4 regions of the Glaciimonas sp. OK215 genome follow, and region 1 is predicted to be linked to each of the others. Evidence: predicted binding sites of a transcription regulator. Region 1 holds the regulator's gene; each other region holds the start of a gene.
The links. Region 1 encodes sigma-54, which starts transcription at its own class of promoters, with help from an activator protein. Its sites were predicted from a motif close to TGGCANGNAANCTGCTTT; they were not measured.
Positions count from the first base shown of each region.

Region 2: AC3CHX_RS03680 (pilin) is a predicted target of sigma-54. The motif match lies at 1,640-1,657, and genes of this name have one in related genera.
Region 3: glnA (type I glutamate--ammonia ligase) is a predicted target of sigma-54. The motif match lies at 2,899-2,916, and genes of this name have one in related genera.
Region 4: AC3CHX_RS00190 (CmpA/NrtA family ABC transporter substrate-binding protein) is a predicted target of sigma-54. The motif match lies at 2,608-2,625, and genes of this name have one in related genera.

Region 1 is NZ_CM173544.1:5,516,141-5,521,443, reverse strand. It holds gene aroKB (bifunctional shikimate kinase/3-dehydroquinate synthase AroKB) at 1-420, shown strand, start outside; gene AC3CHX_RS25450 (deoxyguanosinetriphosphate triphosphohydrolase) at 417-1,580, shown strand; gene AC3CHX_RS25445 (DUF4197 domain-containing protein) at 1,734-2,432, shown strand; gene hpf (ribosome hibernation-promoting factor, HPF/YfiA family) at 2,615-2,968, opposite strand; gene AC3CHX_RS25435 (RNA polymerase factor sigma-54) at 3,076-4,569, opposite strand; gene lptB (LPS export ABC transporter ATP-binding protein) at 4,587-5,303, opposite strand, start outside.
Region 2 is NZ_CM173544.1:810,435-815,737, forward strand. It holds gene AC3CHX_RS03670 (pilus assembly protein) at 1-1,045, shown strand, start outside; gene AC3CHX_RS03675 (hypothetical protein) at 1,140-1,346, shown strand; gene AC3CHX_RS03680 (pilin) at 1,720-2,154, shown strand; gene AC3CHX_RS03685 (PglL family O-oligosaccharyltransferase) at 2,446-4,158, shown strand; gene AC3CHX_RS03690 (glutathione S-transferase family protein) at 4,676-5,303, opposite strand, start outside.
Region 3 is NZ_CM173544.1:567,858-573,160, reverse strand. It holds gene glnL (nitrogen regulation protein NR(II)) at 1-473, opposite strand, end outside; gene AC3CHX_RS02635 (DUF4124 domain-containing protein) at 654-1,142, opposite strand; gene glnA (type I glutamate--ammonia ligase) at 1,317-2,732, opposite strand; gene AC3CHX_RS02625 (rhodanese-like domain-containing protein) at 3,183-3,647, shown strand; gene AC3CHX_RS02620 (hypothetical protein) at 3,756-4,130, shown strand; gene AC3CHX_RS02615 (delta(1)-pyrroline-2-carboxylate reductase family protein) at 4,343-5,281, opposite strand.
Region 4 is NZ_CM173544.1:38,351-43,653, reverse strand. It holds gene AC3CHX_RS00200 (ABC transporter ATP-binding protein) at 1-26, opposite strand, end outside; gene ntrB (nitrate ABC transporter permease) at 96-1,022, opposite strand; gene AC3CHX_RS00190 (CmpA/NrtA family ABC transporter substrate-binding protein) at 1,179-2,465, opposite strand; gene AC3CHX_RS00185 (ANTAR domain-containing response regulator) at 2,752-3,372, opposite strand; gene pyrC (dihydroorotase) at 3,537-4,589, opposite strand; gene AC3CHX_RS00175 (glycerophosphodiester phosphodiesterase family protein) at 4,728-5,303, opposite strand, start outside.

The sequences.
Region 1 (5,303 bases):
AAAGCGGATGTGGTGCGACAGGATGAACGCGAAGGCGGCTTGCGCGCCATTCTGAATTTTGGTCACACGTTCGGCCATGCAATCGAATCCGGCCTCGGCTATGGCGTATGGCTGCACGGCGAAGCGGTTGGTTGCGGCATGATCATGGCGGCTGACCTGTCGCATCGTTTGGGTTACATTGATGCCGTCGCGCTTGAACGCGTCAGCGCGCTGGTACAAGCCGCCGGCTTGCCGGTTGTCGCACCGGATCTTGGTGCTGCGCGTTGGCTGGAGTTGATGCAGATCGACAAGAAAAACGAAGACGGTCAAATCAAATTCATTTTGATGAACCCGCTAGGAGCATCCCTGGTCACCACGGCGCCCCAGGAAGCAGTGCTGGCAACGATACAACACCTGGCTACTGGTCCTGCCCCACGATGAATGCAGAAACGTCTCTCGCCCCGTATGCTGCCCACTCAGCGACATCGCGAGGACGTTTGTTCGGCGAGACGGCACCCAATACGCGCACAGAGTTCCAGCGCGACCGCGATCGCATCGTGCATTGCACCGCATTTCGTCGACTTGAATACAAGACCCAGGTGTTCGTGAATCACGAAGGCGATTTGTTCCGCACGCGTCTTACACACAGCATAGAAGTCGCTCAAATCGCGCGTTCGATCGCGCGCAATCTGCAATTGAATGAAGATCTGGTGGAGGCGATTGCGCTAGCCCACGATCTCGGTCACACGCCGTTCGGCCATGCCGGCCAGGATGCTTTGAACGCCTGCATGATGCATTTCGGTGGTTTCGAACATAATCTGCAAAGCCTGCGGCTGGTCGACAAGCTGGAGCAGCGCTACGGCGCGTTCGACGGCTTGAATCTGATGTTCGAAACACGTGAGGGCATACTCAAGCATTGTTCTGTGGCCAACGCCAAAAGACTCGGTGATATCGGCCAGCGTTTTATCCAGCGCAAGCAGCCGACGCTGGAAGCGCAGGTCGCCAATCTGGCCGATGAAATTGCCTACAACAATCACGATATCGACGATGGCTTGCGTTCCGGTCTGCTGTCGCTGGAGCAGATGATGCAAATTGATTTCTTTGCACGTCACAACCGTGAGGTCGAAACAATCTTTCCCGGTCTGAGTGGTCGTCGTGCGATCAATGAAACGGTGCGGCGCATGATCAATGCATTGATCAACGATCTGATCGAAACGTCGCGCCAACGCATCCTGGCTGCGCAGCCGAAAACCGTCGAAGACGTGCGGGATGCCGCGCCACTCATTGCTTTCTCGGAGCTGATGACGCGCGAGGCGGCCGAGCTGAAGCGCTTTCTGCGTGAGAATCTGTATCGCCACTATCTGGTCAATCGGATGACCAGCAAGGCGCGCCGCATTATAGTCGAGTTGTTTGACTGTTTTGTCGGCGAGCCGAGCCTGCTGCCACCGGATTATCAATTGGCGCAGCAGGACAGTACGGCGCAGGCGGCCCATGCGCAATTACAAGCGCGTCAGGTCGCCGATTATATTGCCGGCATGACAGACCGCTATGCGATACGCGAACATCGACGGCTGTTTTTGGTCGATGAAGGTCATCTGTAATTGCTTCGAAACGCCGCACCCGCTTGCGCCAGGCGCTTCAGATACAGCGGCCAAGCAAGCCTGTGGGTATTTGATACCGCCCCGTATTTTCGTACGTCACATGGTGGATGACGCTACGCTCATCCGCTCTACTTTTTCTATAAAGGATCAGTCATGAAATTTTTCTCTCAACCTACACTGAGCCTGGGACTGACGATCTCATTGACCGCGTCCACGGCGTTGGCTTTTTCGCTGGCCGATTTGAGCAATCGGGACGCCAGTGCCGGACTGAAAGCAGCGCTTGAGAAAGGCGCGACCGTCGCGGTCTCCAAACTCGGCGTTGAAAATGGATTTCTGAATAACGACAAAGTAAAAATTGAATTGCCAGGCCTGCTGGAGCAGGCTCGCCCACTCTTGAGAATGACGGGCAAGGGGCAGCAATTGGACGATCTGGTGGTATCGATGAATCACGCGGCAGAGTCTGCTGTGCCGTTGGCCAAGCCATTATTGCTGAATGCGGTGAAATCCATGTCGGTCACGGATGCGAAAAATATTCTGAGTGGCGGCGATACGTCGGTCACTGATTTTTTCAGAGAGAAAACTGCTGCGCCATTGAGTGTGAAATTCCTGCCTATGGTGAAGCAAATTACCGATCGTAACGGTGTCTCGGCGCAATACAACGCGACCATGGGATTGGTTGGCAAAACAGGTCTGGTGCCAGGACAAGCTGCGACGGTTGAAGGTTATGTCACGCAACGTGCGCTGGATGGCTTGTTTTACATGATAGGCGAGGAAGAAAAGGCGATTCGTCGCGATCCGATTGGTACCGGCAGTGCGATTATCGGCAAGGTATTCGGTGCGATGAAGCAATGATGGACTGAATCGGGGCCATATTTGTCGGGCTGATCGGACCATCAAACATTACGCCCGCAAATGACTTCCACCAATAACAAAGGGCGCATTGACTGCGCCCTTGCTCATTTGTCAGTATAGAATTTTCTCAATCAGTTTATTGAGCGGATTCTTGCGTTGACGGGTTCAGAGAACCGCTACCATCACGTCGCTGCGACCGGTAATTCCTCGGGCAGATGCTTAATCGCGTCGTGTTGGTGGTTTTGCATTTTGTCCTTATATTTGATCACTTGACGATCGAGCTTGTCGATCAGTAAATCAATGGCAGCGTAAAGGTCATGCGCAATGCTCTCGGCATGCAGGTCTTTGCCTTTAACGCGCAGATTAATTTCAGCTTTTTGGCGTTTTTCTTTCTCGGTGATTTTGTCGATTGTCAGGATCACACTGATATCGATGACCTGATCGAAGTGGCGTTTGATACGCTCCAGTTTGTTTTGCACGTGTTCGCGAATGGCGGGAGTTACGTCGAGGTGATGCCCACTAATTGTGAAGTTCATACAGCGCTCCTATCAAATGTGTCGTTGGCGGTTCGGACTCCGGGTGATCAACTCACGCTGAATCGATCAGTCAGAACACAACGACGGTTGTGCAAACAAGCAAACAGCTACAGAGATTTGCGCAAATTAACCGGCGGAATTCTTAATGCTTCGCGATATTTTGCGACAGTACGGCGAGCTACAACCATACCTTGTTCCGCGAGCATATCGGCAATCTTGCTGTCAGAGAAAGGACTTTTAGAATCTTCCGCTCCTATGAGTTGTTTGATTAACGCCCGTATCGCCGTTGAGGAAGCCTCTCCACCTGCCTCCGTAGCAACATGGCTACCGAAGAAATACTTTAATTCGAACATCCCATGGGGGGTGAGCATGTATTTCTGAGTGGTTACGCGAGAAATGGTGCTCTCGTGTAAACCTAGTGTATCAGCTATTTCGCGCAACACAAGAGGCCGCATGGCGACTGCGCCATGCGAAAAAAAGTTGCGTTGGCGTTCTACAATTGCCTGGGCGACACGCAAAATTGTATCGAAGCGCTGCCGCATGTTCTTGATCAGCCATTTGGCCTCCTGCAATTGCGAATTGAGCGATCCTTCGCCCTTACTTTGTTTGAGGATGTTGGCGTAAAGTGCGTTGACGCGCAGTCTTGGCATAACGTCATTGTTGAGCATCACCTGCCAGCCATTCTTGGCCCGTCTGACAATCACGTCTGGCACCACGTAGTCCGAGGTGTTGCCGGCGAAGGTAGCGCCTGGATGCGGATTGCATTGCTTGATCACCACCTGCGCTTCGCGCAAATCTTCGTCATCGCAATCCAGCGCTTTCTTGATTTTATTGAAATCGCGCTGGGCAAATAAGGTCAGATAATCTTGCACAATTGTCAGCGCCAGACGGCGGGTGACAAAAGGGATCTTGGGAAAAGCCTTAATTTGCAGTGCCAGACATTCAGAGGCGTCGCGGGCGCCGACTCCGGTCGGATCGAAGCTTTGGACCATCTTCAATGCCGTCAATAGTTCTTCGACTTCGATCTCCAACTGCTCGGGCAGACGCGCGTAAATATCCTCCAGCGTTTCCTCCAGATAGCCATTCTCGTCAAGTGCATCAATGATCAATTCAATGAGCGCACGGTCGCGTTGCTGGTCCACCGCTTCACGCATCTGCTCCAGTAAATGCTCGCGTAGAGTCGATTCGTGTGCTTCCAGTTGGGGCCTTGCATCCTCGTCGTCCGGTGCCTTGGCGCTACGGGCGACGTCGTCAAAACTCCATTCGCTATCACCGCCGCCGTCAACGTTTTCCTGACTGTTTTCGCCGGCTTCCTGAACTTCGCCGCCAGCTTCCGGTTCGGTTGGCGAGCTGCTGACTTCGCTGTCGCCAGTCGGCGCATCCATGGTTGATGCGGTGCCGCTGATGGCACCGTCGGCCAATAACCGGACCGAGTTGTCGAGCGGATCGTCGAGGCGTTCCAGTAGCGGATTATCAGAGAGGATCTGTTCCAGTTCCTGGTGCAGCTCCAGCGTCGATAACTGCAGCAACCGTATGGATTGTTGCAGTTGCGGGGTCAGCGCCAGGTGTTGCGAGGTGCGGAGTTGGAGAGACTGTTTCATCGGTGCCTGGGACTCGGTTACATGCGGAAGTGTTCACCCAGATAGACCCGTCGCACTGATTCATTGGCGATGATGTCGTCCGGACTGCCGCTGGCCAGCACGCTGCCCTGGTTGATGATGTAGGCGCGATCGCAAATGCCGAGCGTTTCGCGCACGTTATGGTCGGTGATCAGGACGCCGATGCCGCGCTCTTTCAGGAAGCGGACGATGCGTTGAATTTCGATCACGGCAATCGGATCGATCCCGGCGAATGGTTCGTCCAGCAGCACGAAACGTGGATTAGTCGCCAGCGCCCGGGCGATTTCGACGCGCCGCCGTTCACCGCCGGACAACGACAATGCCTGACTTTCGCGCAGCTTATCAATTTGCAATTCCTGCAGCAGGGATTCCAGCTTGTCCGAGATTTGTTTTTTGGTGAGGCCGCTGCCATTCGGGCGCTGCAGTTCAAGTACCGCACGGATATTATCTTCCACCGTCAGTTTACGGAATACCGATGCCTCTTGCGGCAAGTAGGACAGACCAAGCACGGCGCGTTGATGAATCGGCAAGCGCGAGATGTCGATGCCATCCAGGTCAATCGCTCCGCCATCCGATGGCACCAGGCCGACGATCATGTAGAACGAGGTCGTTTTGCCGGCGCCGTTGGGGCCGAGCAGGCCGACCACTTCGCCATTTTTTACCTTCAACGACACGTCATGCACGACCTGGCGCGCACCATAACTTTTTTGCAACCC
Region 2 (5,303 bases), 1.7 Mb from region 1:
GGCCTTCATCAAAGGTAATACAAACCCCGTGCTGATCTTCGGCGCCGGGTACGACCCCAATGAGGATGCCGAGCCGCCCACCACCGATACCATGGGCCGCGGCATCTTCATCCTCGATGCCGTGACCGGCGCGTTGCTGTGGCAGGCCTCGCCCAACACTAGCTGTGCGACTGGCGCCACCTGCGTGCAGGTGACTGGCATGACCTATGCCATGCCGGCGGACATCACGCTGGTCGACCGCAACTTCGACGGCTACATCGACCGGCTCTACGCGGCCGATCTCGGCGGCAACATCTGGCGTGTGGACCTCGAACCCGTGTCGGGGAGCACTTCACTCAGCAAAGCACAAGTCACGCTGCTTGCGGCGCTGGGCGGAACAGGCACCACCAAGCGCAAGATGTTCTTCCCGCCGGACGTCGTACCGACGACAAAATACGACGTAGTCGTCGCGAGCACCGGCGATCGCGAACACCCGCTGTCCACCCAGCAGGCCGACAATATCGTGAACCGCTTCTATATGGTCAAGGACACCAATGTCGGCATGAGCGCCGCAGGCTGGACAGCCGTGTCCGATGCCACCAGCAGTACGGCCGACAACCAGCCCGCCATGCTGTTCAATGCAACGTCGACTACCTACGACAAGTCCCTCAGCGGCTTCTACATCACCTTGTCGGGAACGGGGGAGAAGGGCGTGAACGCGCCAACGACGGTCGGTGGTACTGTCTACTTCGGCACGAACAAGCCGGGCGCCGTCAGCACCACCAGCTGCCAAGGCAATCTCGGCACGGCGCAAGGCTACGCGGTGAACTTCATGACGGGGCAATGGACTTCCACGGTGTTCGCCGGCGGAGGGCTGCCGCCGTCCCCGGTGTACGGCATCGTCACGGTCAGCGTCAACGGTAAGCCGCGGCAGCTGCCTTTCCTGATCGGCAGTGGGACTGGCTCGGGCGTCGACTCGACGTCGGGCCTGGGCGTAGCGAAGGCGAATATTCCCGTTAAGTCGACGAGGAAGAGAACCTACTGGTATCGGAACGTCGATCAATGAGACGAAGAGGGCAAAGGCGCAGGGCTCTGCGCCAGCGCTTTGAAGGACAAGACCACCGTCATTACCAGGAGCACCACCACCATCGGTCTGGTCAATGTCCGCAGCAATGCGTGCGCTGAATATGAAGGTGCTGGAAGGCCGCGACGACGCCGAATCGTTCGCCTTCGTCGAGCAGGGCAACGCAGATGCCTGCGCGATGGACGACGTGCTGCTGTACAGCCTGCGCTTAACGACGGCGAATTCCAGAAGATATACAGCTACTGGTTCACCCAGCCGACCGGTCCCAAAGGGATCAATATGAGCATGCCGATGAGTTATCTGCTGCGTGATTCATTGGCCTGTCCGTCGGCCAAGACTGCCTACTGAGGGGGATATCCTGGCTGGCCAAAACCCCTCATCTTCGGGTATGAACATAGTAACGGGGGGCAAATTAAATACTTTAATTACCACGTGATTAAGGAGAGAACAATTTTTGCCATAATATACATAAAACAAGTGACGGTTTTGGTCACGTCAGTTCTCAAAAACGCCCAATTTTGTCAGATTTATACTGGATAAAACGAGATTTTATGTTGCTCAAGGGTAAGAATAACCTGGCACGTTCCCTGCGTTGTCGGGGGAGTAGTTCAAACTTAATCCACAGGGGGTTCCAAATGAATAAATCTATCCGTCGCATGTCGACACAGGCACAAAAGGGCTTCACACTTATCGAGTTGATGATCGTGGTGGCTATTATTGGTATTTTGGCTGCTGTGGCGTTGCCAGCTTACCAGGATTACACCACCAAAGCCAAAGTGCAGGAAGGGGTAAGCTTGGCCAGTCCAGCAATGACAGCAATGGGCGTGTCCTGCAGCGATGGCACTCTTGATGCGTCGACCAGCAATTCTAGTCTAGGATTGCCCGTGTCCACGACCATCACAGGTAAATATGTTACGTCCGTAACGGCTACAGGCATTTCCGCAGCTGCTGGCAAAATAGACATTTTGTATAATACTGTGATTGCAGATGCGCTCGTTAGTGGACAGACGCTCACATACACTGCCGCATGCAGTACATCTGGCTTGGTGTGGACACCTACAGGCCTCGGCAAATTTACGCCTAAAACCTAATAATCAATTCCGTATGATCGGCATATTTTGTGCTGACACGAACGGATCGAACTTTCAAAACACTCCATTCGTGGGGTGTTTTTATTTGTACGTGCAACTTTACCGTTATCTGAATCGTGGTCGTAGCCCCTTCACTTGAGGTTACTTTAGTCACCGTCGCGGCTACCTCTGATCAGTTTAAACACCGGGCTGGACAATTTTTTCGGAAGTAGCGCTACTAGGTCGCACCCGGGATAATGCACTTTATCGAAGTAATGCTATTTCGGTGATTTTTCCAAAGATAGGAATGGAATGTTTCGCAAAACAGAAAATAATCACGCTCTCACGTTATTGGCAGCGTGTCTGTCTCTTTCGTATTTGTTGCCATTTCATGTAACACCGTTCCGGGCCTTTTTCAATGATTGGCTTGCGATCTTGGGCATTGTGATTGTTCTTGCTTATTTTTTGGAAGATAAATCGGTATCGATACAGCTGCCATGGATCGCGATTATTCCTTTCGGGTTGGCGATGGTCATCGCGCTACAGACAACAATGGGCATGTTAAGTGAAAACTGGGATGCCCTTTTGCCCGTCGCCTATTTTTTAGTCGCCACAGTTGCGATCCTATTGGGAGCGAGCATTTCCGCTCGCCCGGGTGGCGCCGCCAAATTATGCATGGCGTTGGCAATTGCCCATTTATTTGCCGGGTTGGTATCTGTTGTCATTGCATCATTGCAATTCATAGGCGCTGAAATCCCGTTTGCACCCTTCATGATGCTGATGCTACATACAGCAGGGAGCCAGATGCGACCCTTTGCAAACATTGCCCAACCCAATACCTTGGCGCTGCTGTTCTGCATATCGATCGCCTCTGCCTGGTGGTTATTCCAGGCAGGACGAATAAAGTCGGGGGTGGCGATTGGAGCGGTAGTATGTTTGTTGTTTGGGCTGGTGCTGACACAATCGAGGATTGGATGGATCATCATCCCTTTATTTGCGTTCACGCTTCGATTCTGGCGTGGCAAAGTGGGCCCCAGACCGATATCAGGATGGGTAATCGTTGGGCTGCTGTTGAGCTACTTCGCGTTGGTGGGTGTTTTGCCATTGATAGCATCGGCATTCAATGTCTCGGTCTATTCACCTGTCTCGCATGCTGTAGGGACGCGCTCCGAGCGGATGGCGTTATTCGAGGAGGCCTTGAAAATCAGTTTGGCGCACCCCTGGTTTGGTGCCGGCTGGTTTCAATTTGGTCCGCAGCAAATAATGGCTGGGCTGGACTTCCCTACCAGCATGTATTCGCATTATGCCCATAATATTGTGTTGAATTTTGCCGCCGAACTGGGATGGCCCATCACTATTCTAGTTTTCGGGGTACTGGCATTCTGGTTTGTTCGGAGTTGCATTTCCCGTCCTGTCAGTATCGAGGTGGGGTTTTCCATGCTTTTTTTCCTGGCGGTGCTGGTGCATAGCTTGGTGGAATATCCTTTATGGTATGCATTCGTTCTATTGCCCGTATCCCTCCTTATCGGATTGGTTCACCGGGAACAGTTTGGGGCAACGACAAAGGTATTGTCGCGTCATTATTTGCTTGTACTGGTATTTCTCATGGCGTCGGGTTTAGTGGCCATCGGGATGGACTATCGGCGTGTCGTCGCCGGATTCCAGGAAATTGAATTTGAAGCGATGGGAATTACTTGGAATAAAGCCGCTACACGGCAACCTGGCATTACTGTTTTCCCGTACATGTTCGATTATTTTCGATTCCTTGGTATGACGGTGCATACACAGATGTCACAAGAAGAGATTGCTTTCATGGAGCGCGTTACAAAACGGTTTGGTGGAGCACTGATGTTGACCAGAATGTCTCAAGTGTATGCGATGAACGGAAGAGAAGACGACGCAGTCAACTCGGCATTAACGGTTCGGCGACTCCACGGGGGGCGCTACAAGCAGTTGTATGAAGATTGGCGTCATGCCCCAGAACAATATCAGACCATCTTCAAACGATTGCCTGCGCCAGTCTAAATACCAGGAAACGGAATTACCAAAGCTTTGGCTTGTTCAGATAATGCCAAAGAACAATCACTGAAATCAGACTCCTGTTGGGTATCCATCAGCATGGGCGCGTGCTCGTTGGACGCGAGAGTGCCATAACTTTTGTGTGCAGGGAATATCATGTCAGCAATTAAAAGGGCCATGAATGCCATGCGAGAAAATGGACTGCTAAATTTCAGCGCATCATTTGACGCCACCGGTAAATTTGAAGTCCGGCAGACGGGCGGATTTCCAGTCGAGTGTGTTTTGAACGGGGATCGACCTACGTCAGGATGAAAGGATACCGAGTGCCGACGACCTGCGGGTTGCTGCGCGATCTGCACGCAGCAACCCGCAGGAATTCCATGGTGAAGGTTTACTCAGTGAGGCCGCTGCAACGAATGGCAAGGTGCATCGCGCACCATGTTAAAACCGACGATGCATCTGGAAAGTGCGCCGAATTGCACCGTCATGAAGCACGAGTTCCACATTGTCACGATGCCCCAAATCAGAATTCGGCATCCAGTTCATCGATTTCTTCCGGCTCCAGTTTCGCAGCCGCCACCCATTCCTTCACCTGCGGCAACGCCATAACGGACTCGCAGTAGGCGCTACAGACCTCATCCAGCTTCACGTCGTAGGTCAGGAAACGCGTGACCACAGGTGCATACATGGCGTCGGCCATGCACGGTTTTGCACCAAAAAGATACGGCCCGCCATAAGTGTTGAGGCATTCGCGCCAGATGACTGCGATGCGTTCGATATCGGCCTGGGCGCGCGCCCAGACTTTGAAATTCTTGAAATGCCCCTTGAGGTTCATCGGAAGCGCCGAACGCAGGGCGGAAAAGCCGGAGTGCATTTCGCCGCAGATAGCGCGGCAGTGCGCGCGTGCGCCGCGATCGGCGGGCAGCAGGCCCGCCTTGGGCTTGACTTCGTTGAGATACTCGCCGATCGCGAGCGTGTCCCACACCTTGACGCCATTATGGGTGAGGCAGGGCACCAGTATCGACGGCGCCAGGAGTAGAATTTCTGCACGCATTGCCGGATCATCGGACGATATGATCTGTTCGTCGAAAGGAAGCGTGGCGAATTTCGCCAGCAACCAGCCGCGCATCGACCACGATGAATAATTCTTG
Region 3 (5,303 bases), 1.4 Mb from region 1:
AACTGCGCGGCGCCGCGAATGCCGCCGAGCGGATTTTTGATTTCATGGGCCAGATTGCGTATCAACTCCTTGTTGACCTGGCTCTGATCGAGCAATCGCTCTTCCCTCTCCAGCTTGAGCTGCTGGACGTTTTCACGCAGTTCAATCAGGACCGGTGTCGCCGGATTGTCGAGCGCGGTGGCAATCGTGTCGACCCATAGCGGTTCACGGCCGATGCGCTCCAGAATCAGATCCTGACGCAGGTCATCAAACTGATGCGCCAGCGCCTGCTGAAACACGGCAGCCAGCTGCTCCCCGTTTAAAAACAAATCTGTCAGCTTTTGCTGTGTCAGCGCTTTGATCGAACTCTCGAGCAGGTTTTCTGCCGCCGGATTGGCGTATACAACGCGCCCTTGCCGGTCCAGCAACAGGACCGCCGAGGCCAGCAGATCGAGTCCGTCCGTTGCTGTCAGTACAGCCACTTTGATTGGCATCCGAAAATCTCTTTACATGAAGTTGGCAGCCAGCACTACTTGCGACGTTGCGCTGCTATTTGGTGCAATCCGCTGCACGCTTACAGGCTTCTACAATAGTAGCCATAAAAAATAAAGGCCGCATACGCGGCCTTTTAGATAAGCAAAGTTAATACCAAGCGCTATTTTTGATCAAAATCATTATTTCAGATTCAACAGTTCCCGATTTAGTGCATCAATATTTTTTTGTGCACGCGCCAGGTCATCTTTCATCGATGCGACGCGGTCCTGATATTTGGCATAGTTGCGTTCATTGCCCAGACGTTCCGGCGCACCATTGTTGTACTCCTTTTCCAAGCCGACGAGCTTCTGTTGCTCCGACTTCAGTTCGTCCTGCAAAATCTGACGGCGGTCGTTGTCACGCGCCTTCTGTGTGCCGCCATCCACTTTAGGAAAATCCGATGGTGTCGCCGGTTGCGGCTTATTCGCAGACTCTGCCGGACGCGCCGGCGCGGTCACTGTCAACGCAGGCAAGTTGACCTTCTTGCAGCCCTTGGTATCTCCAGTATTTTTATATTCCTTGGTGCCGTGCTCGTCTATGCAAAGATAGACAGTGCTTTCCGCGTGGGCAGATCCGCTGCCTGCACTGATGGCGGCAACTATCAGAATTCCCGGAATGAGGCGCTTCATAGATTCTCTTCGCAATTCAATCAAAACGCTAGTTTATGCCAAACCCGTCGGTCATGACAAACCGGCAGGGTATTCTGTCGAAATCGGCAGCATCAATGGGTATTTCCGCTACAAAGCAAAAGGACAGGAAAAGTAAACTTTTCCTGTCCTTTTTTACAACTTAGCCTGTTTAGCTTATAGCGAGTAGTACATGTCGAATTCAATCGGGTGCGTCGCCATGCGGAAACGCTGTACTTCCTGCATCTTCAATTCCAGGTAAGCGTCGATCATGCTGTCGCTGAACACACCGCCGCGCGTCAGGAATTCGCGATCCTTGTCCAACGCTTCCAGCGCTTCTTCCAACGATGCGCAAACGGTTGGGATCAGCTTGTCTTCTTCTGGTGGCAGATGATACAGATCTTTCGATGCTGCTTCGCCTGGATGGATCTTGTTCTGGACGCCGTCCAGACCAGCCATCAGCAATGCCGAGAAACACAGGTACGGGTTCGCCAGTGGATCCGGGAAACGCGCTTCAACGCGACGGCCTTTCGGATTCGAAACGTGTGGAATACGGATCGAAGCGGAACGGTTACGTGCCGAGTACGCCAGCTTGACTGGTGCTTCGTAGCCAGGAACCAGACGCTTGTACGAGTTGGTGCCCGGGTTGGTGATCGCGTTCAGTGCTTTTGCATGCTTGATGATGCCGCCGATGTAGAACAGCGCGAATTCCGACAGACCGGCATAACCGTCGCCTGCGAACAGGTTCTTGCCATCTTTCCATACGGATTGGTGCACGTGCATGCCGGAACCGTTATCGCCAACGATAGGCTTAGGCATGAAAGTCGCTGTCTTACCGTAGGTATGCGCTACGTTCCAGACCACATACTTCAGGTTTTGGGTCCAGTCGGCGCGCTCTGTCAGCGTCGAAAATTTGGTGCCGATTTCATTTTGACCAGCGCCGGCCACTTCGTGGTGATGCACTTCAACCGGGATACCGAGCGATTCCAGGATCAGACACATTTCCGAACGCATGTCCTGGAAGCTGTCGACCGGTGGCACCGGGAAGTAACCGCCTTTGACAGTTGGACGGTGACCGGTGTTGCCGTTTGGAAGCTTGGCGCCTGTGCTCCACGATGCTTCTTCCGAACCGATCTTGACGAAGCTACCCGACATGTCGGCGCCCCAACGGACATCATCGAAAATAAAGAATTCCGGCTCTGGACCGAAGTAAGCGGTGTCGCCCAGGCCAGACGATTTCAGATACGCTTCAGCGCGCTTGGCGATCGAACGCGGGTCACGGTCGTAACCTTTGCCATCGGATGGCTCGATCACGTCACATTGCATGAACAATGTGGTTTCTTCCATGAACGGGTCGATGTTCGCGGTGTTTGGATCCGGCATCAGCAACATGTCTGACGCTTCGATACCCTTCCAGCCGGCAATTGAAGAACCATCAAAAGCATGACCGGACTCAAACTTGTCCATGTCAAAATGGGAAACAGGGACAGTTACGTGCTGCTCCTTGCCTTTGGTATCAGCAAAGCGAAAATCAACGAACTTCACTTCGTTGTCTTTCACCATCTTCAAGACTTCTGCGGCCGTCATTGCCATGTGAATCTCCTAATATCAGAAAGTACTGCGAATGTTGTAAATAAAATTGCAAATTTGTTTATAAATGCGGTGAGCCGCCGATTCAACCACTCAAGCGACGCCTGAGCCAGACATAAGCACACCAATACGGCAAGAATACGATACAGCTAGAATTCAACCGGGAATGATAGCAGAATCCATGCCACCATCCGTTTCCGCGCAGCTACTTATTCGTTGTCGCAATTTGTCAGTTTGTCGGCGTAATCAAGCACAATAGATCGTCATAGGTAGCGATCGGCAACTATTGCCCGCCCCATTTCGGGGCATACGAAAATTAAAGCACCAATATTGTGCGCATTCATGCGAAAAGACATGTTTTGCTCTTTATTGGTGCGCACGTGGCAAGTCGACATTTTCTAAGGCCTTTGTATAATTCATTCATCATCCCGACTATTGCATAGGAGACACAACATGAGTACTGCAGCCGACTTGCTGGAAATCGGCCGCGAACGCGGTCAAGCTGGAAAATTTCCCTACGCCGGGGCGCTGACACCGGCCGAGACGTACGCGTTACTGGAAGCCGATCCAGGCGCAATATTGGTGGATGTGCGAACCAATGCCGAACGCGACTGGGTTGGCAGGGTCGCGATTAATGACAGGCAGCACGCCGCGGTGCAATGGACACAATATCCGGGCGGCACGCCAAATCCGGATTTTCTTGGCCAGTTAGCCCAGATCGCAGAAAAAGGTACGACGTTGGTATTCCTGTGCCGCTCCGGTGTCCGCTCCCAACACGCTGCGAAGCTGGCAACCGAACATGGGTATACCAACAGCTTTAATATTCTGGAGGGATTCGAAGGCGACAAAGATGCCGCGGGGCATCGCAAGTCTGTCAGTGGCTGGTGCAAGGCAGGCCTGCCTTGGATAGGCGCTTGATCTGCAGCAACATGCACTGCAAGCGCAATGACTAATTGCAACAACGCCTGCTGTGCACACAGCAGGCGTTGTTGATTATTGCGTTAATCCGTCGCCGATGATGCCGGCATGCAAATCAACGCGCGTCCATTACTTTGCGGTCTTGGACATATCGCCGGACTTACCTCCGCTTCTGCTTCTAGCTTCTGCTTCTATTTACCTCCGCTTCTAGCGACCCGCGCTTTCACCAACGGATCATCGAAACGATTCATCATTGATTGGTCAGTGCCAGGAATCGGCACCATGTTGGTCGCTGGAGCTGGGGCTGGCATAGACGCGGCTGGAGCTGGAGCTGCGGCTGGAGCTGGAGCTGGCATAGCTGCGTCTGGCGCCATGCTTGGATCTGCGGCAGGTGCAGCAGTTTGCGCAACAGCGGCGCTGGCACAGGCGGCAATGGCGGAAGCCATCAATATATTGCGTAATTTCAGCATAAGAACTCCTTAAAAAATTTAAGCACCGCCCACTCAAAACTGGCGGCACCGGGCACGGAGAATCAAGAATCCGCGGTGGCAGGCAAATACGCCATGCGTATGCAAAACAGGCTCTCGATAGACCGCGTCTTAAAAAGGAAAGTTCAATGCTGAGTTGAAACACAACACGCAACACAAGGGCCATGCGAGGCATGGCTCCCGCCTTGGCGAAGTGATCTGCGGAGGCTATGGCGCAGGCTTTTCCGATGCCAGCGACGCTATCGCCACCCGTGCCGCAGCCAGATCCCAGGCCGCATGACCGACCGTTTTAAATACAGGCAACGGGTCGGTCTGGATCCACGGTTGCGCCAATACTTCAGGCAACTCGCGCACCGCAGACCAATCGACTTGCGCCTGCAACAAATCGCCCGCTTCGTGTTTGGCGCCGGCCAGATAATCCACTATCACTGTACGGGCATGCAGCAGTTGCGGTGGAAACTCCGCCATATCCGGTTTGAATGCGCCGACGCCGATGGCCAAGGTATCTGCGGCAACGTGCACCGGTATCACCGCTCTGCGCGATGTCGTCAAGGCGATCACGACATCCGTCGTTGGCAAAGCGCCGTCCAGTGTTTGGGCGGCAATCGGCTGTACTGTGAGCTGCGGATAACGTTGCCGTAACGCATCACAAAATGCCTGCGTTTTATCCGGATCGCGCGCCGCAACCCAGAACTTGCTGACGCCAAAATAATCCACCAGGGCCTCCGCATGCGCCGCCGCTTGCACGCCGGTGCCGATCAACAATACCGATACAGGCTTGCGCGGCAACAACGTCTGTATACCCAGCAAAGTCACTGCCGCCGTGCGGCGCGCCGACACCATCGGACCGTCGAGCAGCGCCAGACGCCGGCCGGTGCCGGTTTCAAACACCACCACTTCGCCCTGAATTGCCGGCAGCTGGTGCGCGGCATTGTTCGCGTGAACGGTGATCAGCTTGGTGACACTCACATCGGCGCTGATCGCCGGCATGCATAACAGCACGCTGGCCTTGTCGATCTCCACCACCATCCGTTCCGGCGCATTGATCCGGCCCTCGCGCAATTGCCTTGCGGCCAGCGCAATCGCCGGGACCAGTGCCGAATAGGGCAGCGCTGCTGCGGTTTGTTGCGGGCTTAGGATATGCATAGTGTAACTCTGGCTCTGAAGC
Region 4 (5,303 bases), 890 kb from region 1:
ATGAATTTTGCGTCACGCAGTGCCATTTTTCTCTCCTTGTCTGCGCCACTGGCAGATCTATTGCATGCGTCGCCAGGGCTCGTACCGTTTACCAATCAATTGCCGACTTGCTCATAGGTGAACGCCTTAGCCAATGCCACCAGCAGTTGCTCCAGCAGCAGGCCTACCACGCCGATCACCACAATCGCGATGATGATGTGCGGGACATTCAGGTTGTTCCATTCATCCCAGACCCAGAAGCCGATACCGACACCGCCCGTCAACATCTCTGCCGCAACGATCACCAGCCACGCCGTGCCTATCGCCAGCCGGACACCGGTCAGCATGTAAGGCAAAACGGCGGGGAACAGTATCTTGGTGACGATCTTCCACTCGGACAAATTCAGCACGCGCGCGACGTTCATATAGTCCTGCGGTACCCGCTGCACACCGACTGCGGTGTTGATCACCATCGGCCAGATCGAACAAATGAAAATCGACCAGATGGCAGCCGGATTGGCCGACTTGAAGACCAGCAAACCAATCGGCAACCAGGCTAGCGGTGAGACCGGTTTCAACAAACTGATAATCGGTCCGAACATGCTGGATAAAAATGCGAAACGTCCAATCATGAAGCCCAACGGAATCCCGACCAAAGCCGCCAGGCCAAAGCCAATCGCCACGCGTTGCAAGGACGCCAGAATGTTCCAGCCGATGCCTTGATCGTTAGGCCCGGCTCGGTAAAACGGGTCCGAAAACAATTTAACGGCTTCCTTCAACGTCACCAGCGGCGTCGGAAACTGGCTATTGCTCGTCGCGATCAACTGCCAGATCAGCACCAGAAAAAACAAGCCGAATAATGGTGCTGCCAGCGCCAGCAAGCCCGGACTCACGGTGCTGCGGCGCCATGCCGCCTTTTTTATCGAGCGGGTGACGATTGGTGATGCTGCTGCCTCGGCGCCGATGCGGCTTCCTGCAGATACGCTGCCGGCTGTCGAGGTGTGGCGATCCGTACCTGCGGCGGACTTGATGATTGCGTTCATACTGACTCCCCGATTAATCGATGCACTGGGCCCATGTCTCACTCCGTATGTCTCACTCCGCATGCCTCACGCCATTTCCAGATCAAACGCGAACGAGACCGAGGCTCGCCGGCATTACGCTACTACAGCGCACGCTGGCTATACGAATGGCATCACTCAAGCTCTGATCTTGAATCCGGCAGCATAGGCCTTCGGATTTTTGCCGTCCCAGACTGTGCCATCCATCAGCTTTGAGGTACGCATCGGCTCTTTCGGCACGCTGGTTTTTGTCAACGTCGCAGCCTCTTTGTAGAGATCGATTTGACTGACCGATTTTGCGACTGCCAGATAGTCGGGGTCACTCTTTAGCAAACCCCAGCGACGGTGCTGCGTCATGAACCACATGCCATCCGACAGATAGGGAAAATTCACCAGCCCGTCGTTGTAGAACTTCATGTAATTCGGATCGTCCCAGGTCTTGCCAAGGCCGTTCTGATAGCGGCCCATAATGCGTTGATCGATGACATCCTTGCTGGTGTTGACGTACGACTTGTCGGCAATGGTTTCCGCCATCTTGTTCTTGTTCGCCAGCGAGGTATCTATCCATTTACTGGCATCGAGCACCGCAGCAATCAGGGCGCGACAGGTGTTCGGGTTTTTCTGGACGAACTCGGCGCTGGTGCCGAGTACTTTTTCCGGATGATCTTTCCAGATTTCCTGGGTAGTGATGGCAGTGACGCCGACACCATCGACTATCGCCCGATGGCCCCACGGCTCACCGACGCAGAAGCCGTCCATATTGCCGACGCGCATGTTGGCCACCATTTGCGGCGGCGGCACCGTGATGACCTTGGCATCCTTCATCGGATTAATGCCATTGGCGGCCATCCAGTAGTACAACCACATCGCGTGAGTGCCCGTCGGAAAGGTCTGGGCAAAGGTATATTCGCGCTTATCGGCGGCCATCAATTTTGCCAGCGAGGCGCCATCCACCGCGCCTTTGTCTGCCAGCTTTTTAGACAATGTAATGGCCTGACCGTTATTGTTCAGGCCCATCAGAATCGCCATGTCTTTTTTCTGTCCGCCGATCCCCATCTGCACACCGTAAATCAGGCCCGACAACACATGCGCGGCATCCAGTTCGCCATTCGCCAGCTTGTCGCGCACGCCGGCCCATGAGGCTTCTTTGCTGAGGACAATTTTGATACCGTATTTTTTGTCGAAGCCAAGTACCGACGCCATCACTACCGATGCACAATCGGTCAGCGGAATGAAACCTATCTTGACCTCGGTCTTTTCCGGCTTATCCGAGCCTGCAGCCCACACACCGCCAGTGGATAATCCTAACATGCTAGCTCCTGCCGCAATGGTCGCGGTTTGAATGAGTTGACGACGCTTAACAACAATCCGGCCTTTCCCAACAGCAACCGAATCGTTGTCTGGGACTGCATCTTTTCGTTCCATCGCATTCGCTCCACGTTTGTTTCAGCAATAAAAAAGGCGTCGTTCCGCGATGAGCAAGTCATACGGAAAGACACCTTTGTCTTATTGGACCGACCGCCGTTGGCCAAATCCAGTTGCGCCAGCGTTGGCGCATACCATTACTAAGGCAAGTGACGTGCCAGCGTTTTCAGGATTAGTTTGCGGGTTTTTACAACGAAATGCGCACCGCCTTTGTGCGGCGCACCAGATTTGCTCGCATTTATTGGTGCAGTGCTGCAGGAGACAGATCAAGCTCTGTTGCTGGGAGTTACCCCAACAAATCATTGGCATCAATGATCCGCTGGGCTACTTCGGACAATTTCAGGTTCTTATCCATCGCCAGGCGCCGCAATTTTTTATAGGCATCTTGCTCGCTTAAATTTTGACGCGCCATCAACAGTCCTTTGGCGCGCTCAACCACTTTGCGTTCGGCCAGTTTGAGTTTAGTGTCAGACAACTCGTTCAACAGCTTCTGCTCTTGATTGAAGCGCGCCATCGCGACTTCCAGCACCGGCTTGATGCGCGCTGCCTGCAACCCGGCGACGACATAGGCAGAGACACCCGCCGCCATCGCCGCTTCCATACTGGATTTTTTGTCATCCTCGGTAAACAGGACGATAGCCCGGCGCGCATCGCGGGTGGCGATCACCACGTGCTCCAGCACATCACGGGCGTCGGACTCCGCGTCGATAATGATCATGTCCGGTTGCAATTGGGCAATCCGTTCCGGCAGGTAAAGGTCCGCAGGCAATGACGCAATGATGTTGTAACCAGCCTGCAGCAATCCTATGCGCAAAGCGTTGCTACGCGCCGCCTGCGCTGTGAACGCAGGATCATTGTCGCCATCGATGGCAACCGGATTGACTACAACAATACGCAGGTTATGCATGCTACAAGGCCGGAGAAACATCGGTTATTTGGATCCGCGCCGGCTTCAGACGCGGTGACTCTGCGCGCCGGACAACGCTACCGTAATCGGATTATCCTCCTCCCACATGCAAAAATCGCACCAGGCGGTGCGATTTTATGGGTTGACGCGGATGATCTCAGAACTCAGGAGCCATCAGATCTTGATGCCAGCTGCCAGTTGATCGTCTCGCCGCCATTTAACGGCACCATTGTGGTTTCGCCCATAGGCAATTCTGCCGGGATGGTCCAGGCCTGACGCCTTAACGTAACGCTACCCTGATTGCGCGGCAGTTGATAGAACGCCGGGCCATTGAAGCTGGCAAAAGCCTCCAACTGATCCAGCGCGCCGGCCTGGTCAAAGGCTTGCGCATACAGTTCCAACGCGTGCAGCGCAGTATAACAACCGGCACAACCGCAGGCGTGTTCTTTCAAACCCTTGGGATGCGGTGCGGAATCGGTACCCAGGAAGAAGCGATCGCTGCCGGAGGTCGCGGCTTGCACCAGCGCCAGGCGGTGTTCTTCACGCTTCAAGATGGGCAAGCAGTAGTAATGCGGACGAATCCCGCCCTTGAAAATTTCATTGCGGTTGTACAGCAAATGATGGGCCGTGACCGTCGCCGCAGTCGGTCCTTCGGCAGTGGCGACATACTGCGCCGCATCTTTGGTGGTGATGTGTTCGAATACCACTTTCAGTTCCGGCATAGCGCGACGCAACGGCTGCATCACGCGTTCGATGAAGACCGCTTCACGATCAAAGATATCGATCGCCGGATCGGTCACTTCACCATGCACCAACAGCGGCATGCCGAGTTCCTGCATCGCTTCCAGCGTCTTGTAGCACTTGCTCAGATCCGTGACGCCGGCGTCGGAGTTGGTAGTGGCGCCAGCCGGATACAGCTTCACGGCGTGCACAAAACCGCTGTCTTTGGCGCGCCGGATTTCATCCGGCGGCGTGTTGTTGGTCAGGTACAGCGTCATCAGGGGCTCGAACGATAGCGCCGCCGGCAGTGCCGCCAGAATGCGCTCACGATAGGCCGCGGCTTGCTTGACAGTGGTCACCGGAGGTTTCAAATTCGGCATCACAATCGCCCGGCCAAACTGGCGCGCGCTGTCAGGCAACACGCTGGCCAGCACATCACCATCGCGCAAATGCAAATGCCAGTCGTCGGGACGGGTGATGGTCAGGGTATCAGTCATCTTCATTCTCTTCTGCATTGATAAGCGTAGGTCGACATTTTACCGCAGCCGGGCAATTTGCCGGTATGTCGACAAGAACCGCCAGCAATCTCATCACGACACCAGAATCACCCGATCATCATTCTTGCTCAGAGTCGACTATTTAGGCGCGTTCGTCTTCAGCCACTCCGTCAACGCGACCCGGCCAGTCGTGGAAAAATCGGTGAAGACGCCATCGATACCCAAATCGAAATACGCCTTGTATTCGGCTTTCGGGTCGCCGTGATAGGTTTTCGTCAGACGTGCAGCTTCGTCACGAAACGTAAACGGATGCACGAACAGGCCGAGCTTGTGCGCATCGGCGACCAACGTCGTTGGCGCCATATTCGCGGCCTGGTCTAGCGATTTCACTGCATTGCCGGCGGCATCCACGCCTTGCGGCGGCAATATATACAGCTTCCATGGGCCGATGCCGTCGGCGTAGGTCTTGATTTCCGCCAGGCCTGCCGGCGTTACCATGGCCGCGAAAGTACGCGGGTCGTTGGCTTGCAGCCAGGAAAACGGCTTTGCGGTATCGGGTGAGCCATAGGTCATGACACCGGTTTTGAAGTCGGTGCCGTCGCCGTCGATCAATTGCACGACCTTGGTTTTCAGGCCCAGCTTGCGCATGTGCTTCAGGCTGACCGGCTCAAACGACTGTACGAAAACCGGTGCATCCGGGGTATTCCAGCCTTC